One region of the Cutibacterium granulosum genome, then DNA from elsewhere that is predicted to be linked to it. Evidence: riboswitches for the same ligand, from Rfam matches in the RefSeq annotation. Region 1 holds a riboswitch; each other region holds the start of a gene.

The links. Region 1 has a riboswitch for cobalamin ahead of CKV91_RS02375 (ABC transporter substrate-binding protein). Riboswitches for the same ligand answer to the same signal wherever they lie in the genome.
Region 2: linked by a shared signal. The riboswitch ahead of CKV91_RS04740 (ABC transporter substrate-binding protein) and the one ahead of CKV91_RS02375 (ABC transporter substrate-binding protein) in region 1 are both predicted to bind cobalamin.
Region 3: linked by a shared signal. The riboswitch ahead of CKV91_RS09200 (ABC transporter substrate-binding protein) and the one ahead of CKV91_RS02375 (ABC transporter substrate-binding protein) in region 1 are both predicted to bind cobalamin.

What each region holds. Positions count from the first base shown of each region.
Region 1 covers NZ_LT906441.1:559,810-566,296, forward strand. Annotated here, with positions in the region: gene CKV91_RS02370 (ABC transporter substrate-binding protein) at 1-342, opposite strand, end outside; gene CKV91_RS02375 (ABC transporter substrate-binding protein) at 402-1,514, opposite strand; cobalamin riboswitch at 1,742-1,877, opposite strand; gene CKV91_RS02385 (transcriptional regulator) at 1,890-2,672, opposite strand; gene CKV91_RS09320 (hypothetical protein) at 3,014-3,166, shown strand; gene CKV91_RS02390 (6-phosphofructokinase) at 3,457-4,581, shown strand; gene CKV91_RS02395 (GNAT family N-acetyltransferase) at 4,864-5,169, opposite strand; gene CKV91_RS02400 (multicopper oxidase domain-containing protein) at 5,308-6,487, opposite strand, start outside.
Region 2 covers NZ_LT906441.1:1,125,260-1,131,746, reverse strand. Annotated here, with positions in the region: gene CKV91_RS04750 (ABC transporter ATP-binding protein) at 1-723, opposite strand, end outside; gene CKV91_RS04745 (FecCD family ABC transporter permease) at 720-1,754, opposite strand; gene CKV91_RS04740 (ABC transporter substrate-binding protein) at 1,751-2,770, opposite strand; cobalamin riboswitch at 2,812-2,996, opposite strand; RNA gene rnpB (RNase P RNA component class A) at 3,194-3,573, opposite strand; gene CKV91_RS04730 (zinc ribbon domain-containing protein) at 3,761-4,486, opposite strand; gene CKV91_RS04725 (aminopeptidase P family protein) at 4,623-6,143, shown strand; gene CKV91_RS04720 (YflT domain-containing protein) at 6,148-6,487, opposite strand, start outside.
Region 3 covers NZ_LT906441.1:2,151,656-2,158,142, reverse strand. Annotated here, with positions in the region: gene CKV91_RS09215 (ABC transporter substrate-binding protein) at 1-855, opposite strand, end outside; gene CKV91_RS09210 (ABC transporter ATP-binding protein) at 891-1,676, opposite strand; gene CKV91_RS09205 (FecCD family ABC transporter permease) at 1,686-2,699, opposite strand; gene CKV91_RS09200 (ABC transporter substrate-binding protein) at 2,702-3,754, opposite strand; cobalamin riboswitch at 3,795-3,937, opposite strand; gene CKV91_RS09195 (holo-ACP synthase) at 4,135-4,488, shown strand; gene CKV91_RS09190 (bifunctional ADP-dependent NAD(P)H-hydrate dehydratase/NAD(P)H-hydrate epimerase) at 4,485-6,011, shown strand; gene CKV91_RS09185 (glycosyltransferase family 4 protein) at 6,132-6,487, opposite strand, start outside.

The DNA.
Region 1 (6,487 bases):
CTGCGCCCTGGCGAGGTCACCGTCCAGCTTCGGCTGCGGGGCGCCACACTGCACCAGGACGTACTGCACGGGTTTCTTCGCGGTGTTCGACGGGTGCTTGAGCGTCACCACCTTGTACGACTTGTGGTACGACACGGTGATGTCGCGGGCGTCGCGGAAGGTGGCCTTGTCGGTGAAGTAGTCCTTCGAGGAGTCGAAGTCCTTGATGCAGCCCTGCTGGGAGGACGTGCTGGACGGCGTGTCCGCCGAGGAATCCGATTTCTCGGAGCGTGAGCACCCGGCGAGGGTGGCGATGCACATGGCGATGGCGGCTAGGCCCGCCACCAGACGATTGATGGACATGGTTGCTCCCAAGTGGAGGTGAAGGGATGGCGGTGCGGCGAACATCGCCGCTGAGAGGGTCAGCTGAGCTTGGTGTAGTAGTACGGCGTGTACCCCTTCATGAGGTCAGGGTGGAAGATGTACGTGAGGTCGGCCAGCACGACGTCGGGTTGGACGGTCCCGGACTGCCAGAAGTCGTTCCCGGTGTCTGGGGCAGTGCGCTTGCTGGGGTTCCAGACGTTGCCGTGCTGGAAGGCCGACAGGTTCGCGTAGCGCGGGTTCTGCTTGAGGGCGTCGTCCTTGCCGTGCCACGTCGTCATGGACATGTAGTTGCCGTTGAGCCAGAAATCGGCCTTGGAGCCGTACTTGAAGACGACCTCGGCGTCGGTCGGGGTGGCTCCGCTGCCCTTGACGGCCTGGGACATGGCGTCGGTGGCTCCGGCGTCGGTCATGAACCTGATCATGTAGGAGTCGGTTCCCGGGACGTACCACTGCCCCTTGGTCTCCTGGCCGACGAGCACGCTGGGCTTGTCGGTGGCGTTCCTGGCCTTCTTCGCCACCTCGGTGTAGCGCTTGGTGATGCCGTCGAAGTTCTTCGTGGCGGCGCCCTCCTTGTTGAGGAGGATGCCGTAGGTCTTCATCCACTCGGCTCGGGCCAGCGGGGTGGACTCGAGATAGTCGAGGTCCTGCAGCACCGGGATGCCGGCGGACTGCACCTGCTTGAACTCCTTCACCTCTGAGCTGGCGGCCAGCACGGCGTCGGGTTTGAGGGAGATGAGCTTCTCCGTGTCGATCTGCATCCGACTTGACCCGTAGCTGGGCGTGTTGCGGGCCTCGAGGGCGTCTCGTGCCGGTCCGCGGTAGATCTGTTCGAGCTGGTTGACGCCGACGACTGCGTCCAAGGACCCCAGGGTGTGGAGGACCGGGATCTGGGTGGTGGAGGAGGCGGCGATCCGTTTGACCGGGACGTCGATGATCGGGGCCTTGGCGAGCTCACCGGTGAGCGTTGGTCTGGGGGCACCGCACTGCAGTAACACGAAGGTCTGCGCCGGTTTGTCCTGCTTGCCGAGGGTGAGGACCTTGTAGGACTTGTGATAGCTGACGTGGACGTTCCTGGCCCCGGTGAAGGTGACCTTGTCACCGAAGTAGTCCTTGTCCTTGTCGAACTCCCCGGACTTGATGCACCCGGACATGTTGGCACCGGTGCCAGCTGATGGGGTGGTCGTCGAGGCGCTCGGGGAGGTGGAGCCGTCCTTCGTGCCCGAGCAGCCCGTCAGGGCCAGGGAAGGTACGACGAGAAGGGTGAGAAGGACCGAGACACGTCTCGGCAGTGGAGTACCCATGAAGTCTCCTGCAGTCGTGTCGCAGGACCCGCTGGGGCACACCCGGTGTGCTCGGCAGACTCCTACGGCGAGAGTCGGTGAATGCCACTTCGCAGGGAGGCGACCGGACTGAGCTGGAGGGCATCACCGTTGCGCGACAGTGTCGGACTTGCACCGACTTCGCTCGCTGCGGAGTACCTCGGGCCGAGTCCGACCCGGGACACGCACAAAATAGCATGTCTGGTGTCAATCCCTGTGCTGGGGCTGCAATGTGCCAATCCGAGCCCACGGCCGGTCGTCGCTCACATGTGTGCGCAGCTCGCCGACGTCTTCTGGTGCGCAGGCAAGCACGATGCAGGTCGACGGTCCGCCGGATTTCGTGAGATCGAGATCGGTCCTGCCGGGATCGAACCGCAGTCCTGCGGTGGCGGCGATTTGATCGGCCTCCCAGGCGATTCCGTGCGACCCCACCGGTACACAGTCGTGCACCAGGCCCGAGCCCAGCAGCGCACGCACCTCGTCCAGGGTGACGATCTCGCGCCGACCGGGGCATACCTCGTCATCCGGCGCCGAGATCGGGGAACCGACGCATACGAGCACGTCGGCTTCCTGCCCCTGTGCCGTTGCTGTCGGGGCCTCGCCGGGACCCGGTGTGCCAGGGGCTCTGCCCGGTCGTACCCCGATGATCGTCACCCCGATCCCGGTCTGGGTGGTGATGACGTTGTCCTCCGTCGATCCGGTGACGGCCTGGGGGTCGATCCCCGTGGCGACCGCGCACCGCTGGAACTCCTCGATCATTGGCTGGGCCGAGGCGGCGTCCTGACACAGGGTGTTGACGAGGACCATCGGTTGGGCTCCCCCACACAGTATCTCCAGCAGTGGTACTCGCGCGGCCAGGTGGGCACACCACGTCGGATCGGCAGGGTAGGAGTCCCCGGGCCGTGAGCCTATGCCCCCGACTGCGTCACAGGCGATGACCAGGCGCCCAGCCGGTACGTCGGCGAGCAGCAGGTCGCGCAGCCGAGACACCTGGGTGTCGGCATGGAGGCTCCCGGTGCTGTTTCGGGGGACGGCGGTGGGGGCGTGACGCTGAACCTCGCCTGGTTCGTGCGGCGCGGCTGATGGTTCATGAGGTACGGCTGGGCTGGGACTGCGCACCATGCCATTCAATCGCGTGTGGGAGGGTTGCGTGGGTGAGGGTTGAGCGAACACTGTTCGCCTCGGTGAGCCAGATGCCGGGCTGGAGCAGAATTGCCCTGGAGTCACTCGCTGGGGCCACCCGTCGTCGGATGCGTAGCATTCGGCTTGGTTGCTTCAGCACACGTGACGTCTGACGGTGCAACACTGGGTGGTACAGACAGGGGGTAGGTGTGAAGGCACGACTGGTGGTGACGGCAGCGCTCGTGGCGGGTGTCATCGTTGCGGAACGTCTCGCGACGGCCAGACATCATCGACACGTTCAGGTGCGGCGGATCGCCTTGGAGGGGATCGACGGGTTGGCAGGGCGCCAGCGTCCTTGCTGATGAGGCGCACATGTGAGTCAGCGATACATGCTGACCCCCGGGCACGTCTGTACCCTGCCTGTCACGGTGTCCTGCCTGTCAACGGTGCTGGGGCTGGTCGGGATCGATGTTGCGGCCGACCCCTCGTCCACGTCGTGATGCCAGGATTTTCGCCTGCACCCGTGCATCCTGCATTCCTGAGATTTCTTCGTCTGTGCGACGTCTCCCGCACACCCGGGGTGTGCGTCCCTGCCATGTCATCTGCGAACATGGTGTGAGACGACCGATGGTGTGAGCGACCGGGAGGAAGCATGGGAAACCACAAGAGAGTCGGCATTCTCACCGCCGGGGGAGACTGCCCCGGCCTCAACGCAGCAATCCGTGGCTTCGGCAAGGCGGCCATCCGCGAGTACGGCATGGAACTCGTCGGCTTCCATGACGGATTCCTGGGCCTGGCGCAGAACCGTTACGTCGACCTCACCCAACGCGACCTCTCCGGCATTCTCACCGTGGGCGGGACGATCCTGGGAACCAGCCGTGACAAGGTCAATCGCATGATCGTCAATGGCGAGGAGACGGACATGGTGCCGACCATCGTCGACAACTACGACAAGCTCGGCCTGGACGCCCTGGTGACACTTGGTGGTGGGGGAACCTCCAAGAACGCCTACAAACTGCACAAGGCCGGTCTCAACGTCATCCACCTGCCCAAGACCATCGACAACGACATCGTCGGCACCGACGACTCGTTCGGCTTCTCCACCGCCCTGGAGGTGGCCACCGACGCCATCGACCGGCTGCACTCCACCGCTCACTCCCACCACCGGATCATCCTGGCCGAGGTCATGGGGCACCGGGCCGGTTGGCTGGCCCTGGGATCGGGCATCGCCGGTGGGGCAGACATCATCCTGCTGCCCGAGGTGCCCTACAAGCTTGAGTCGATTGCCGAGGCCGTGGAGAGGAGACGCAGCCAGGGACTCAACTTCTCGGTCATCGCCGTGGCCGAGGGGGCGCGCGACGTCTCGGACGCCATGGCCCTGCGGGGTGCTCGTGCCCTCGTGGACAACTCCAGTGCCAAGACCAAACCGGCGGCCAAACGCGCCAAGCGCGACCTGGAGGCCTCCATGCGCGACAACACCATCAAGCTCGCCTCCGAGCTGGAGGAGGCCACCGGCCTGGAGTCTCGGGTGTCGATCCTGGGCTACGTCCAGCGCGGTGGCACGCCGTGCTCCCACGACCGACTGCTCGCCACCCGGCTGGGCACGATGGGTGCCCGCATGGTGCAGGAGGGAAACTTCGGCATCATGGTGGCCGCCAAGGGTTCCGGCACCGACACCGTCGCCCTCAAGGAGATGGCCGGCAAGGTGAAGTACGTGCCGGCGGACCACCCGTGGGTGGAAGCCGCCCGTGAAGTGGGTACCAGCCTCGGCGACTGAGCCACGAGGTGACGGCTCTGCCCGGCCTGGTGGGCATCCTGTGCTCCCGGGCAGCACAGGGCTTCGGGCGACACAAGACCTGCTCCCAGGCGACCCGGCGATCAACCAGTGCGCCCGGCCGTCACAGGCCGGTTCGGCACGGATGATCGGGGCCCCGACCCGGACGCACTGGGTGCATCAAGGACGGCCCCCGCGTCGCAGAGAGCCTGCAGCATTGGGAGCTCCGCGGCGGTGGGAGTCGATCTCGAGACAGGTGGCTCAGTCAAAACGTCGGGTGGTGGCTCAGCCCTGCTGCCCGTGACCGCCCTGCTGTACCGTGATCGGGTGATCCGGGTGCTTGTCGAGCCACGAGGCGACGAACGGGCAGGTCGGTCGCACGGTGGCACCCTGACCTGCCAGATCGTCCAAGGCGTACTTGACGACCTGGCTTGCCACGCCGCGCCCGGTGAAGCCGTCCTCGGTCTCAGTGTGATCCATGACGACGACATCGTCCTGCTGCGTGTAGTGCGCAAACCCTGCCAGTTCGCCGTCGATGTGGGCCTCGTAACGGGACTGTTCTGCGTTTCTGGTCACAGTGACATCGCTCATGGTGATGGTAACCAGTTCTCGTGGCGGATTGTTCCCCCCTGCACTTCTCCCACGGCGATTGGTGGCGTCGGTCGCCGCCCAGAGATTCGCAGGTCTGGCGGCAAGACGTTGTGGGTCGGGCGGCTCAACAGTCGTGGCTCATGGCCGTACCTCGATGAATCCACGTGCGCCACGTTCCATCTCGACGAAGGAGTGGTTGACGAAGGTGTAGCGGCCCGGCTCGGTGAACACCGTCTCGACGAATCCGCCCTGACAACTTGCCAGGTCGAGGGCCTGGGACCCGCCAGAACCAGGATCGTCGCGGCGCAGCAGGTACGCTCCCTCCTTGAACACGGTGTCGAACTGTGCCCCGACGATGTGGAAACTCATCCCCCGGCTGGGTCCGGCGGCCAGCACCCAGAACCGCACCCGTTCACCTACCCGGGCCTGCAGCGGGGCGAAGAGATACTGGTTGGCATGACCGTTGAACATCGTGAGGTCGACCTTCTCGTCGGCGATCCTTCCGGTGTCGACCGGCTGGTTGTTCTGCTCGGCCAGGTAGGTCTCGGACTGTACGAGCACGTACTGCCGGTCGACGGTGGGCAGATCTGCCGGGGCCACGATGAGCGCTCCGAACATGCCGGCGGCGATGTGGGCACTCATCGGCGTCGTCGAGCAGTGGTACAGCCAGATCCCCGCGTGATCGATGGTGAACTCGACGTCCAGACTCTGGCCCGGGGAGATGGTGCGCATAGTCGTGTCGGGGGAGGTTCGGGAGGCGTGGAAGTCGATGGAGTGGCCCATGGAGCCGTCGTTGACCAGATGCACCTGCATGCGGTCACCGAGCCGAGCCCGCAGCACCGGCCCCATGAACTGGCCGTTGTAGGTCATCGCGGCCAGCGTCGTGGCTGGTGCCACCTCGAGTTCCCCCTCGCGCACGGTGAGGCCGATGTGATGGGTCCGGCTGGCCTCCAGCGGGGGAAGTCGGGCGTCGCGAGTGTGGAAGCCCCGGCCCGGGGGCTGGGTGAGATCCACCGTGCGCCTGGGGGAGGTGGCCTCGGATGCCGGTGTTCCCCGGTCCGAGGACGTGGCTCCGACGAGGTCGACTCGCAGCGTCATGCCCATGGATCTGTGACCGACGAGGGTGCACCAGCCTTCCTGGGACTGCTCGAGCACCCCGGCGTCCAGGGTCGTGGTCTGTCCGGGGTCCAGACGTCCCGAGTACGGGCCGGAGGCCAGCTGCAGATCGTGGACCTGGGCAGGGTCGGTGTTGGTGAGCCTGACGACCAGACGGTCCCCGGCTGGTAGCTCGACGTGATCGGGATGGAAGCGCATGTCG
Region 2 (6,487 bases), 570 kb from region 1:
TTCACGGACGAGGTCAGGAGTCAGTACCTCGGAGGCCGACCCTGCTGCGACCATCCGGCCCGAGTCCAGCACGACGAGGTCATCCGCGTAGGCGGCGGCCAGGTCAAGATCATGGATGACGGTCACCGTTGTCAGACCAAGACCACGCACTCTCTCCAACAGGTCAATCTGGTGACGCAGGTCGAGATGATTCGTGGGTTCGTCCAGGAGCAGGATCTCAGGATCCTGGGCGAGAGCTCGGGCCAACTGAACACGCTGCCTCTCCCCTCCCGAGAGGGACGACCATGCCCGGTCAGCAAGATCAGCAACTCCGGTTGACGCCATCGCGTTCTCGACGGCATCTCCGTCACGCCCTCTTCGGCGACTGAGATTGCCGATCCCCCAGCCTCCCAGATGGGGAATGCGTCCGAGCTGGACGACGTCACGCACCGTCAGTTCCACGTGAGCCGAAGGACTCTGCTCGAGAAGGGCCATCACCCGGGAGCGCTCCTTGGCCCCGATCCCGGAGAGATCACGCTCCCCCAACCACACCCGCCCCGCGCTGGGCTTCCGCAACCCGGCCAGCAGGTGCAACAGGGTCGTCTTCCCGGATCCGTTCAGCCCGATGACCATCGTCATGACCTTTGGCCGAATCTCCACGTCGACCCCGGACAAGATCGTCGTCCCGTCGACCGTCCAACCAAGATCCTCAGCTCGCAACGTTGCTGCTGTCCCGGCACTCATGATCGAGACGCCTGTCGACGCAGCAGGACGACCAGCACCGGGGCTCCGACGGCCGCAGTGATGGCCCCGACGGGAATCTCGGTGTCAGGGCGCAAGCACCTCGCTGCGGTGTCGGACCACACCATGAGCAGGGCCCCGACGAGGGCCGACACCGGTAGCAGCCGGGCGTGTCGCGGCCCGGTCCAGAACCTCACGATGTGTGGGACCGTCAGCCCGACGAATCCGATGGGGCCGACGAAGGCCACGCTGAGAGCGGTCAGCAGGGCGGTGCCAACCATGATCATCCAGCGCACGGTGTTGACCGGTACTCCCAGGGACATCGCGCTGACGTCACCGAAAGCGAAGGCGTCAAGGGTGTGGCACAATGCCATCCCGGCGATGAGGGCCGGAACGGTGGCGACGGCCAGGGTGATCGTCGATCCCCATCTCACACCGGTGAACGACCCGAGGGTCCACGACAGGGCTGATCGAGCTGCGTTCGACTCACCACACACCATGATCATCATGGACACCGCCGCGCCGCACAACTGTCCGACGGCCACCCCGGCCAGGATGGTCCGGCTGGCGGGTAACTCCCCGGACTTGCCAGTGGCCATGGCCAGCACCATGACCAGGGCCCCGACCGCCCCGCCGAAGGAGGCCAGTGTCATGAGGACGGACTGCCCCAGAGTGCTGGAGATTCCGATGATGAGGATGAAGACCGCACCTACCGAGGCTCCACTGGAGATGCCGAGCAGATAGGGGTCGGCCAGGTCATTACCGGTCAGGGTCTGCAGTACCGCGCCGCACATCGCCAGCAAAGCGCCGACGGCCATCGATCCGATGACGCGCGGGGCGCGCAACTGCCAGACAATCCGATCGTCAAGGACGGTGACATCAGAGCCATTGATGAGTCGAAATCGTCGAGCAACCACCCGAATCACATCGTGAACCGGCACATGGACTGCCCCAACTCCCAGTACGACCAAGGCACTGGCAACGAGGGCAGTACCAAGAAAGGCAGCCAACAACCAGTTACGTGAGCGGATCATTTCCCAGCGATCTCTGCCAAACCATCGTTAAGAGTCTTGGCACCGTCGATCAGCTCGGCACCCGGGGTACTTTGGGAGAATGGCACCGTTACGAACTTGTTCTCCTTGACAGCTCTCATCTGCTTGAGAACCGGATCGCCCTTGAGATAAGCGATCTTGTCCTTCGCGGTGGACCATTTGGCATCGGCAACGACGATGACGTCCGGATCGGAGGCCACAATCTTTTCCCAGGAACCATCGGCCCATCCGCCATCGACGTCCGCAAAGACATTCTTGGCTCCCACGGCATCCATGAGCAGCTGTGGACCACCGTTACCGGCACCGATGAACGGGGTCTTGTCCCCAGAATCGAACCACACGATCGAGGTTCCGGTACCGTGCTTGTGTGTAGTCACGTCCCGCAGGTACTCATGCTGCTTGGTGATCGCAGTGTCGGCGCCGTCCCGAGCCCCGATGAGGGATCCGACCTCGCGCATTTCCTTCCAGACATTGCCCCACGTCGTCTCGGCCGACTTAGTGCCTTTGGGACATCCGAAGGGACTGATGTATGTGGCGATTCCCTGCTTCGCGAGCTCATCCCGGGTTCCGACAGCCTTGTCGGTAAAGGCACTGGAGAAAGAGGAAAGAGCAAGGTCGGGTTTGGCAGCCAAGAAGGTCTCTTTGGACGGATACTCCTTGGCCAGCACCTTGACCGAATCATAGGACTTTCGCCACTTGGCAGGAATCTCGCCGTCTAGGTAGGCCGTCCCAACCAGATTTGATGCGCCATTGATGGCCAGGACGTCCTCCGTGGCGCCTTGGTTGAGAGTTACAGCCCTGGTGGCAGGTTTGTCGAGAATGATCTTTTGACCACAGTTGGTGACTTCCACACGATCTGCGGACGGTTGGGACACCGACGCAGAGGATGGCTCGCTGGAAACGGGATCTTCGGGAGCACCTGCGCAGCCAGCGAGCAGAGTGGCGGGCACGACCAACCCCATGACGAAGCGATGTGACAAGGATGAGCACATGGGCATGAGAAGCCAGCTTTCTGTGACCGGCGTTCGCGGCCGGGGAACCGACAGGACGTTGTCAGGTGGTCTTCGGGCTCAACCTCATCTCCGTTTTCCGACACCTTCCCGGTACCAGTGGCACCAGTGGCTCGAGTCGGGTGGATCAGTCATACCGCTGCGCGTCAGCTCCGGTCTCTCACCGGATTCCTGCGCCGGAGAATCTCCAGCAACCTGACTGCCATATACTAATCCGTGTACGCCCCAGAAAAGAAATTCTTCTTCCTGTTTCGCAACTCAGCCAATCCTTCGACACCCTCATGGCAGACGTCCTTATAGACGTGACACCTACGTCTCGTCTTTTTCTGTACCGTTCAGCACCCATCATCGCTAAAAGCTTTGCTGCACCACAGAACCCATCAACCCACCACAAGTCCTTGACTGAAAAAGGGACGAGCCACCCTTGTAAGCCGGGTTCTGTGACCCCATGGGGGCCGGTGATCATCCATCTGTGAACGTCGTTGCCGACGCCCTCCAGCCTTGCAGCTGCGCGGCCTACCCGGGCGCTCGGGCGGGCAGCCCTCGAACACGTCCGCGACCTCACGGTCTTCTTGGCCTTGCTCCGGGTGGGGTTTGCCGTGCCGACACCGTCACCGATGCCGCGGTGAGCTCTTGCCTCACCGTTTCACCCTCACCGATTTCTCGGCAGTTTGTTTTCTGTGGCACTGTCCCGCGGGTCTCCCCGGGTGGGCGTTACCCACCACCCTGCCCTGTGGAGCCCGGACTTTCCTCGACAGATCATCGTCTGCCGCGATCACCCCGGGTGGCTCGTCCAAACATCCATTCTAGCCCGTGAGCATCGCTTCATGACAGCCGATGGGGCACACCACACCTGGCGGAACCGGCACTCTCCACCTCGAGCACCTTCGCCGGAACGTGACCGGCCCACCTCGGACCACGGCCCGGTCAGAATCCCATTCACCACTCAGAGCCCCACTCCTCAAAGGAAATGTCGTCTCACAGGGGACGCACCATGATGCGGTCGCACTCCTCACAGCGCAGCACCTCGTCTGCCGGGGCCTGGTCGTAGCGGCGTTGGTCGCCAGGATTGGCGACGATTCCGCAGGCACTGCACACGCCATGCTCCAACCTGCCGGCCCCCATCCCGGTGCGTTCCAGCAGAGTCTGGTACAGCTTGAGCAGATCGGCCGGGAGCGCCCCGGCCTGGGCGGTGCGCTGCGCGACGAGACGCTTGAGCTCGGCGTCGATCTCGGAGAGGTCATGGTCCCGGGAAGCCAGCACCTCGCGAATGTGGCCGTCAAGGGCCTTGCGGGCCTCGTCGGCCTGCTCCTGAGCCGCTTCAGCCTCCTCGACCCGCTGCATGATGTCGAGCTCGGCATCCTCCAGATCACCGATACGCCGCTTGAGGTGCTCGATCTCGTCGGTGAGACCGCGCAGTGCCTTGTGATCGATCTGGCCGGCATCCACCGTGGCCTGGTTGCGCTCCAGACGGGCCCTCGCCGGGGCAAGGTCTGCCTCGATGCGCTTCTGGTCGGCCTTGAGGTCGAAGACGACCGTCTGCTTGGCGACAAGATCCTCGGCGAGGCTCTGACGCGAGCCAGCAAGTTTCCTGAGCTCGGCGAGTTGGGGAAGAACCTTGCGATCATGACGCCTACGGGCGATGAGCCGGTCGGTCTCGGCCAGGTCGAGAAGTTTCCACTGGTCCTGCGGTGCTGCCTTCACGCTACCTCCTGCAACTGTGAACCCGGGGAGCTTGACCACCAGACTCTGCTGAACTTGTGAGAGCCAGCCTATCCGGCTGGACCCGGCTCATTACAATGACACCCATCGCACATTCGACGGAGAGGCGAGAGTTTCCATGACTGATGTGACTGATCGTTCCGGCAGGCCCGCCGGTTCCCAGATCCAGGCCGCTGATGAGCAGAAGGTCCCCAAACGCCAGACCCCGTTCTCCCAGGCGTTTCGTGACTTCATCCCCACTGGCTGGCAGCCCTACGACTCCACCATGCCACAGCCCCTGGACTCGGTGCCCTCGGCGCGCACGCACCGTGACGTCCTGGCCGCAAGGTTCCCCGGCGAGGTGCTCGTCATCCCCGCTGGCGTGCTCATGCGTCGCAACAACGACTGCGACTTCCCGTTTCGTCCACACACGACGTTCGTCTACTACTCCGGGCTGGGCACCGATCGGGAGCCCAACGCGGTGCTCGTCATCGACACCACCGGGTCCACCACCCGCGACGTGCTGTACTTCAAACCGCGCGCCCCGCGCACCGATCGGGAGTTCTACGCCGATCCCACCTACGGCGAGATGTGGGTCGGAAAGCGCGAGTCGTTGGAGGAGATGTCGACGATGACCGGCCTGCAGTGCCGTGACATCGCCGAGCTGGATGCCGCCCTCAGCAGTTCGGCCCCGGGCGGTTCCGCGCCGCTGCGCGTCATCCGGGAGGCCGATCCGTCGATCACCGACAAGGTCGACGTCGCCCGTCAGACCACCTCTGGACGTGGCGACGCAGCTGCCGACGAGGCATTCGACGAGTTCACCTCAGACGCCCGATTCTGCAAGGACGACTGGGAGATCGAGCAGCTGCGCGACGCCTGCCGTAGGTCGAAGGTGGGATTCGAGGACATGATCCGTCAGATGCCCGAGGCCGTGCGGCGCGGCCGCGGCGAGCGATGGATGGAAGGCATTTTCGGACTGCACGCCCGTCACCTGGGCAACAACGTCGGGTACGGCTCGATCTGTGCCGCCGGCGACCACGCCAACACCCTGCACTGGGTGCGCAACGACGGCGACCTGCGCCCCGGAGAACTCATCCTCATCGACGCCGGCATCGAGATCGACTCCCTCTACACCGCAGACATCACCCGTACCCTGCCCATCAGCGGCACGTTCTCACCGGCCCAGCGCCGGGTCTACCAAGCCGTCCTGGATGCCCAGGACGCCGCCGCCAAGGTGGCTCGGGTGGGCCATGACCACGCCGAGATCCACCAGGCGGCGATCCGGGTCATCTGTGAGTACCTGGCCGACTGGGGGATCCTTCCGGTGAGTGTGGACGACGCCGTCTCCCCCGAGGGCGGTCAGTTCCGTCGCTGGATGGTGCACGGCACGAGCCATCATCTCGGTCTGGACGTCCACGACTGCTCCCAGGCCCGCCGTGAGGACTACTCTGGCCCCCTGCGCAAGGGGATGTGCATGTCCGACGAACCCGGCATCTACTTCAAGCAGACCGACCTGCTCGTTCCCGAGGAGTTCCGAGGCATCGGGGTGCGCATCGAGGACGACCTGTGCATCACCGACGGTGAACCCGAGTGGCTGTCGAAGGACTGCCCGCGCGAGATCGACGAGGTTGAGGCCTGGATCGCTGACCTCTGGGGCTGAGACGTCAGGCGTTGAACACCTGGTCGCGCACCTCGCGCAGCTCCAGCGCGAGGTCGCGGGCCTGTTGGGCCACCTTGTGCTCGGCGAGCACCTCATAGTGGGTGGCCACCACCTGCTGCACCGAGTTGTAGTCGCGCTCCCCACGACTCATGGCATACGTGATGGCCGCGGTGATCATGCCGATGACCACTCCGATGAGCAGGCCGGACAGCAACATGACGACCAGACTGTTGAGCGAGTAGAAGAACGACATCATGAGTCCGACGAGCAGGCCCATACCCACCCCGGAGATGGCACCCTGACCGAGCACCGTGCCCCAGGTCTTGCGACCAATGACCCGCTCG
Region 3 (6,487 bases), 580 kb from region 1:
GTTGTACGCGTTGTTCAGCAGCAGTATCCAGTCCGGGTTGCGTTTGAGGAGGTCCTCCATGCTGATGTCGAACACTCGGGTACGGTTGTCTGCGTAGGCGTTCTTCAGGTCGTTGACATCGAAGATGGCTTGGACCATGCTCGAGCGTCCGTAGGAGTACATGCTCGATCCGTCGGATGACAGCCACAGGGCGGCAGCGCTGGCACCCTTGCCGCCGGCATGTTTCGGCAAATCAGCGGCCTGCTTCTTCAGGGCTTTGTTCAGGGTAACGGCTCGCTTCGGTACTCCGAAGATGGCAGCTGTCTTCGTCACCTCCTGAGTCACCAGGCTGAAATCAGCATGGTCGACTGGTTTCTTGTCATAGCAGTAGGCGTCTGGTGCATAGACCTTGACCCCTGCCTTGGCCAGGGCCTTGCGGTCGACTCCTCGGTCGTAGCCGATGACGAGGTCGATGTGGGCGTCCAGGATGCTCTCGGTGGCGACGCTCGCCCCTCCACCCAAAGTTGTGGTACCACTCTTCATCTCGGGCAGGGACATGAGTTTGGTTGCGGTGTTGACGTCGTAACCGGTGGTGTCGATCTTTCCGGTGCGCATAGTCACCCTGTCCAGCAGGTCGAGCATGGACAATGTGGGTGCATTGGTGTCACCGAGAATGAGGACCCTTTTCGGTGCCTCGGTGAAGGTGAGCTTCTCGGTGCAGCTCATCACTGTTGCCGGATAGGCGGACGGTTGTGCCGTGGTGGCCGTCGAACTCGACTGGGCATCGTCTTCGTGTGCCGACGTGGAACAGCCGGTGAGGCACAGTGTGCTCGCCAGGGCGAGGGTGAGGCCGGCAATGAGTGGGTGGGTTTTCATGGTGCCTCCTGTGGGGCGGTCGACGCCGTGGTGGTTCAGCGTCTCGAATGGTCAGCTGCTGTGCTGTCAAGGGGATCGAAGAGGAGCCGGGGCTGCCCGGCATGGTCGATGCGGTGCACCTGCACCCCGTAGACCTGTGAGATGAGCTCGGGGTCGAGCACCTGTTGGGTGGGGCCGGAGGCCACCAGACGGCCGTGATCGAGCAGGATGAGCTTGTCGCAGCATCGGGCGGCCAGGTTGAGATCGTGCAGGACGATGACCGTCGTCGCCGGAATGGTCGCCACCAGGGCGAGCAGCTCGAACTGGTGCCGGATGTCGAGGTGGTTGGTGGGCTCGTCGAGCAGCAGATGGTCGGTGTCCTGGGCGATGGCCCGAGCGATGAGCGCACGCTGCCGTTCACCGCCGGACAACTGGGTGATGAGCCGATCGGCCAGATACGTTATGTCGACGCGAGCCAGCGCTGCGTCCACCATGCTGCGATCCTCGGCGTCCCCATAACCAGCCAGGGAGCGGTGCGAGAGCCGTCCCAACCCCACGGCGTCGCGTACCGTGAGCGGCAGACCCTCGTCACGTTCCTGGGAGACGACGGCCACTGCTCGGGCAATGGCCCGCCTGGAGAGGCTGGTGACGTCCGAACTGTCGATGAGCACCTCACCACTGGCAGCCGGTAGGGCGCGGTACATGGCCTGGACGAGGGTGGACTTGCCTGCCCCATTGGGTCCGACGACACCGATGGTGCTGCCGTCTCCGGCGGACAGATCCACCTCGTCGACCACCACCCGGTTGCCACGGCGGATCACCAGGGAATGTACGTCAATCATGGCTCCTCCTCACCGCGCCGGATTCATCCGGTTGACGAGCACCAGGAGGAACGGCGCCCCCAGCAGTCCGGTGATGATGCCGATGGGTAGTTCGGAGGGGGCGAACATCGTCCGGGACACCGTGTCGGCCCACACCAGGAAGATGGCGCCGGCCAGCCCCGACGAGATGACGAGGGTTCGGTGCCCGTACCCGGTGAAGGAGCGCATGAGGTGCGGGATGATGAGGCCGACGAAGCCAATCCCACCAGCCATCGACACCACCGCCCCCACGGCTGCCGAGACCGGAACGAGGATGACGAGCCGAATCACCTGGGGGTTGATCCCCACCGCCATCGAGGTCTGATCACCGCTGGCCAGGGCATCGAGCCAGGGGGCGCACAACCACAACAGCGCCATGAGCACCGCAGCAATGCCCACCAGCCAGATGCTCTGGGTCCAACTCACCTTGGCCAGGGACCCCAGCATCCAGAACATCACCGAGCGTGCCGTCTCCGGGGAGTCCGCGGAGAAGATGATGAGATTCGTCACGGCCTGGAAGATGAACCCGACCGCGATACCGGCCAGCACCAGGGTGAGGGCTGAGCTGCCGCGTCGACCGCCCACTCCCAGCACCAGGGTGGTGGCCACCAGGGCACCGACGAAGGCCAGGCTGGCCACCCCCAGTGGGCTCGACATGCCGATGAGGACCATCGCCGCCGCAGCGCCCGTCGACGCCCCCGAGCTCACTCCCAACACGTAGGGTTCGGCCAGCGGGTTGCGCACGATCGCCTGCAGGGCGACCCCGGCCACTCCGAGTGCAGCCCCCACGCCGATCCCGGCGATGATGCGAGGCATACGGTTCTGCCAGACGATGGCGTCGGTGATGCCGTCCCAGGTCACCTGCGGGTGCAACCCCAGATGGTCGGCCAGCACGCCGATGACCTGGTCCCAGGGCACCGAGGCCGCGCCGAAGGCGATGCTTCCCACCGGGGTGAGGACGAGCAGCACGACGAGCAGGATGGTCCTGATGCGTGTGTGCCGCATGATCACTTCTTGAGGAGCTTGTTCAGTTCCACGGCTCCCTTGATGGACTGTGGGGTGGGCGGATCCGTCAGCGAGAATGGGATGACGACGACCTGGTTCTTCCTCACGGCCTGCAGCTGCGAAGCGCCCTTGTACTTGAGGAATGCTGGTTTGGTCTTGGCGATGTCGCCCTCCTGGGCGAGCAGGACGATCCATTCTGGATCCCGGTTGAGGACGTCCTCCATCGTCGCGTCGAAGACGCGTTTCCTCTCGCCGTCGTAGACGTTGCGCAGGCCGTTGGCCTCGAGGATCGGCTGCACCATGCTCGAGGTGCCGTAGGTGTAGAACCCGCTGTTGCCGGGCTCCACCCACAGAGCGGCGGCGCTGTGCTGTGAGTCCTTGCTGGCCTGGGAGGTGAGGTCCTTCACCTGCCCGGTGAGTTCGTCGTTGAGGGTCCTGGCCTTGTCGGGGACGCCGAAGATGTCACCGACCTTGCTGACCTCCTTGGTGACGAGGTCGAAACTCGCGTGATCGGTCCCGGTGCCGTGCGGGCAGAACGTGTCGGGGGCGTACACCTTGACCCCAGCCTTGCGCAGAGCGGCACGGTCCAGACCTTCGTCATAGCCGATGACGAGGTCGGCATGCTGGTCGAGGATCGTCTCGGTGGCGAGCTTGGCGCCACCGGTGTCCAGCTCGGAGGAGGTGATCGTGGGCACGTCCGTGATCTTCTTCAGGGTGTCGGCGTCGTAGCCGTCGGCCATGACCTCCCCGGCCCGACCGGTGATCGAGTCCATGACGCCCAGCTTCACCAAGATCGATGCGTCGGTGTCTCCCATGAGGATGACCCGCTTGGGCGGCGTGTCGAAGGTGAGGGTCTCGTCACAGCTTTTCACCTTCACCGGTGAGGAGAATGCCGAGGCGGATGCCGTGGCTGACGGGCTGCCGGCCCCGGATGAGTCCTCGCCGTGGGAACCGCAGCCGGTGAGCAGCATGGCACCGACGAGTCCGACGGCGGTCGTCGCGAGCAATGGTGTGCTGTGCCCATGACGGAAATGGGCATCACGAGTGATGTGCATGTGGTGTCTCCTCGCACCTGGTGACCGGAGGGTAGCCACACGGTGTCCTGGCTCCCAGGTCGTTGCGCGTTCTCTGCCTTCCAGCCCCGGAAAAGGCCGTGACGTGTCTCGTCGGGCGACGAGGAGAAGTGGCTCGCTGGTCACAGTTGCGGGAACAGCCCCGGACTCGCACCGGAGTTCCCGTATGGTTTTGGGCTCAGCATAACGAGATCGTGGGCGGAATTCCACGCATGGCTGAACAGCTCTCGGGTCTCCTCAGTGCCTTCCTTGCCTCGAAACGGAAGCTGAGGCTGCATGCCAGTGGGGGCGGGGCGAGACTCGTCATGACGTCAGCACGAGCCCGCCGAAGCAGCCTAGTCTCGGGCGGCTAGGCTGACCACATGATTGTCGGCATCGGCGTGGACGTCTGCGACCTGCAACGGTGGGAGGACGCGCTGGCCCGCCACCCGGGGTTGGTGCAGAAGGTGCTCACCCCTGCCGAGGGCAGTCTGCCGAAGCGCTCCCAGGCGGCCAGGTTCGCCGCCAAGGAAGCCCTTGCCAAAGCGCTTGGTGGGCCGGACGGGTTGCGTTGGCGCGAGGTGGAGGTTGTCGTCGAGCAGTCCGGCAAGCCGCGTCTGCATCTCACCGGAGGATCTGCCAGGACGGTGCAGGAGCGCGGTGTCACCGACATTCACCTGTCCCTCAGCCACGACGGGGCACTCGCCGTGGCATTCGTCATCTGTGAGGTGCAATGACTCAGTACGTGTGCACGGCGGCCGCGATGCGCGCTGCCGAACAGAAGCTTTTCGATGCGCATCCCGGTACCGATCTCATGGCTGTGGCTGCAGGGCAGGTCGCCGCGCAGGCACGGGGCATGCTCGCCGATCTGGGGTGCGGGGTGCGAGGCGGTTCAGTGCTGGTGCTCGTGGGAGGCGGCAACAACGGGGGAGACGGTCTGCTGGCCGCGGCCGAGCTCGCCGACGAGGGATGCCATGTACGGGTCTGTCCGGTGCTGGGCACACCACATGCCGCTGGTTGGCAGGTCGCCCTACGAGCGGGGTGTGAGGTGGTGACGATGGAGCAGGCTGGCCAGGTGGTACCAGACCTCGTCATCGACGCCGTCCTGGGGATTGGCGGACGCCCTGGCATCCCGGACGATCTTGCGAGGCTGGGGGAGCAGCTTTCCGCTGCGAGCTGGCTCGCTGTCGATCTGCCCTCTGGCCTGGACGCCAATTCCGGGGCCGTCACGACCTCGCTACGAGCCGATGTCACCGTGACCTTCGCGGCACGCAAGTGGTGCCATGTTGCCCCACCCGCCGCTGAGCGGTGCGGACGGGTCGACGTGGTCGACATCGGCGTCGAGCCCGGTGGCAGTGATGGCGTCCCGAAGTGTGCTGACGGTTGGACGAGTGTGGTCGACGAGGACGACCTCGCCCGGCTCTGGCCGGTCCCGGACCCGGGAGACGACAAGTACTCCCGCGGTGTCGTCGGGATGGACACTGGGTCCTCCCAGTACCCGGGAGCAGCGTTGCTCGGCACGCTGGGAGCGCTGCGCACGGGGGCCGGCATGGTTCGCTACGTCGGACCACGACGTCCGGCGGACCTGGTGCTCGCTGCCATGCCGTCGGTCGTTCTTGCCGACGGCCGGGTGCAGGCCTGGGTGGTCGGCTCCGGCTGGGGGCAGGACGACCCAGCTGCAAATGGACGCCGTCTCCAGCAACGCTGTGTCGACGGCGTACCGATGGTCATCGACGCCGACGCCCTGTCCCTGCTGCCCGCTGAGCTCCCGGACGGCTGCCTGCTCACCCCACATGCCGGTGAGCTGGCGCGCATGCTCGGTGTCGACCGCGACGAGGTGCGTGAGAACCCGCGCGAGTCGGCCGCGGAGGCGGCGCGACGATTCGGCGCCACCGTCCTGCTCAAGGGGGCGATTCAGTGGATGGCCGACCCGAACGGGCACGTGGTGGAGCCCACGCCGTCCGAGATTCTCGACGTGGCCGACCACCCGGGGGCGGGCCAGATGCCTGCCGGGCAGGCCGGTTGTGCCGCAGCGCTGCCGGGGCCGGCGTGGACCGGGCAGGCCGGCTCGGGCGATGTGCTGGCTGGTGTGTGTGGAACACTGCTCGCCGCTGGCGTGTCGGCTGGCTGGGCTGGCCTGTTGGGGGCAAGTCTGCAGGCGCTCACCGCATGCCGCCATCCCGGGCCGTGGTCGCCAGATCAACTCGCCGGGTTCTTTCCCGAGATCATCGGAGCATGCCGGCGGCCCAGCTTTCCGTGAGTCCGTGAGTGGGGTGGGGCACCGGGCCGTGAGCGTCACCGGAGATCAACGGGGCCCAGCTTTTTCGTGAATGGGCAGGGGCTTGGCGCCTCGGCCAGCTGACGTGGCGGAATCGCTGGCTCAGCGGTGCAGCAGACTGATGGAACGACCGTTGCGACGGGGATGGTGAGTGGCCGCAGCCAACAGACGATGACGGGCTGGAGCTGCGACCGATCCGATCCGGATGGCCTCCTCGTAGTGCCCGACGAGTTCGGCACACAGATGCCCCCAAGTGCGGTCCTCGATGGAGGCGCGGGCCGCCGTTCCCATGGCCCTGCGCTTGTAACCGTCACCGACGAGGTCGACGACGTAGCTGCGGAACTCGTCCATGTTGCCCGGCTCGTAGAGCCAGCCGGTGCGTGAGGGATCAATGAGGTCGATCGGGCCGCCGCGGCGCGGACTGATCACCGGAACTCCACAGGCCTTGGCCTCCTGGA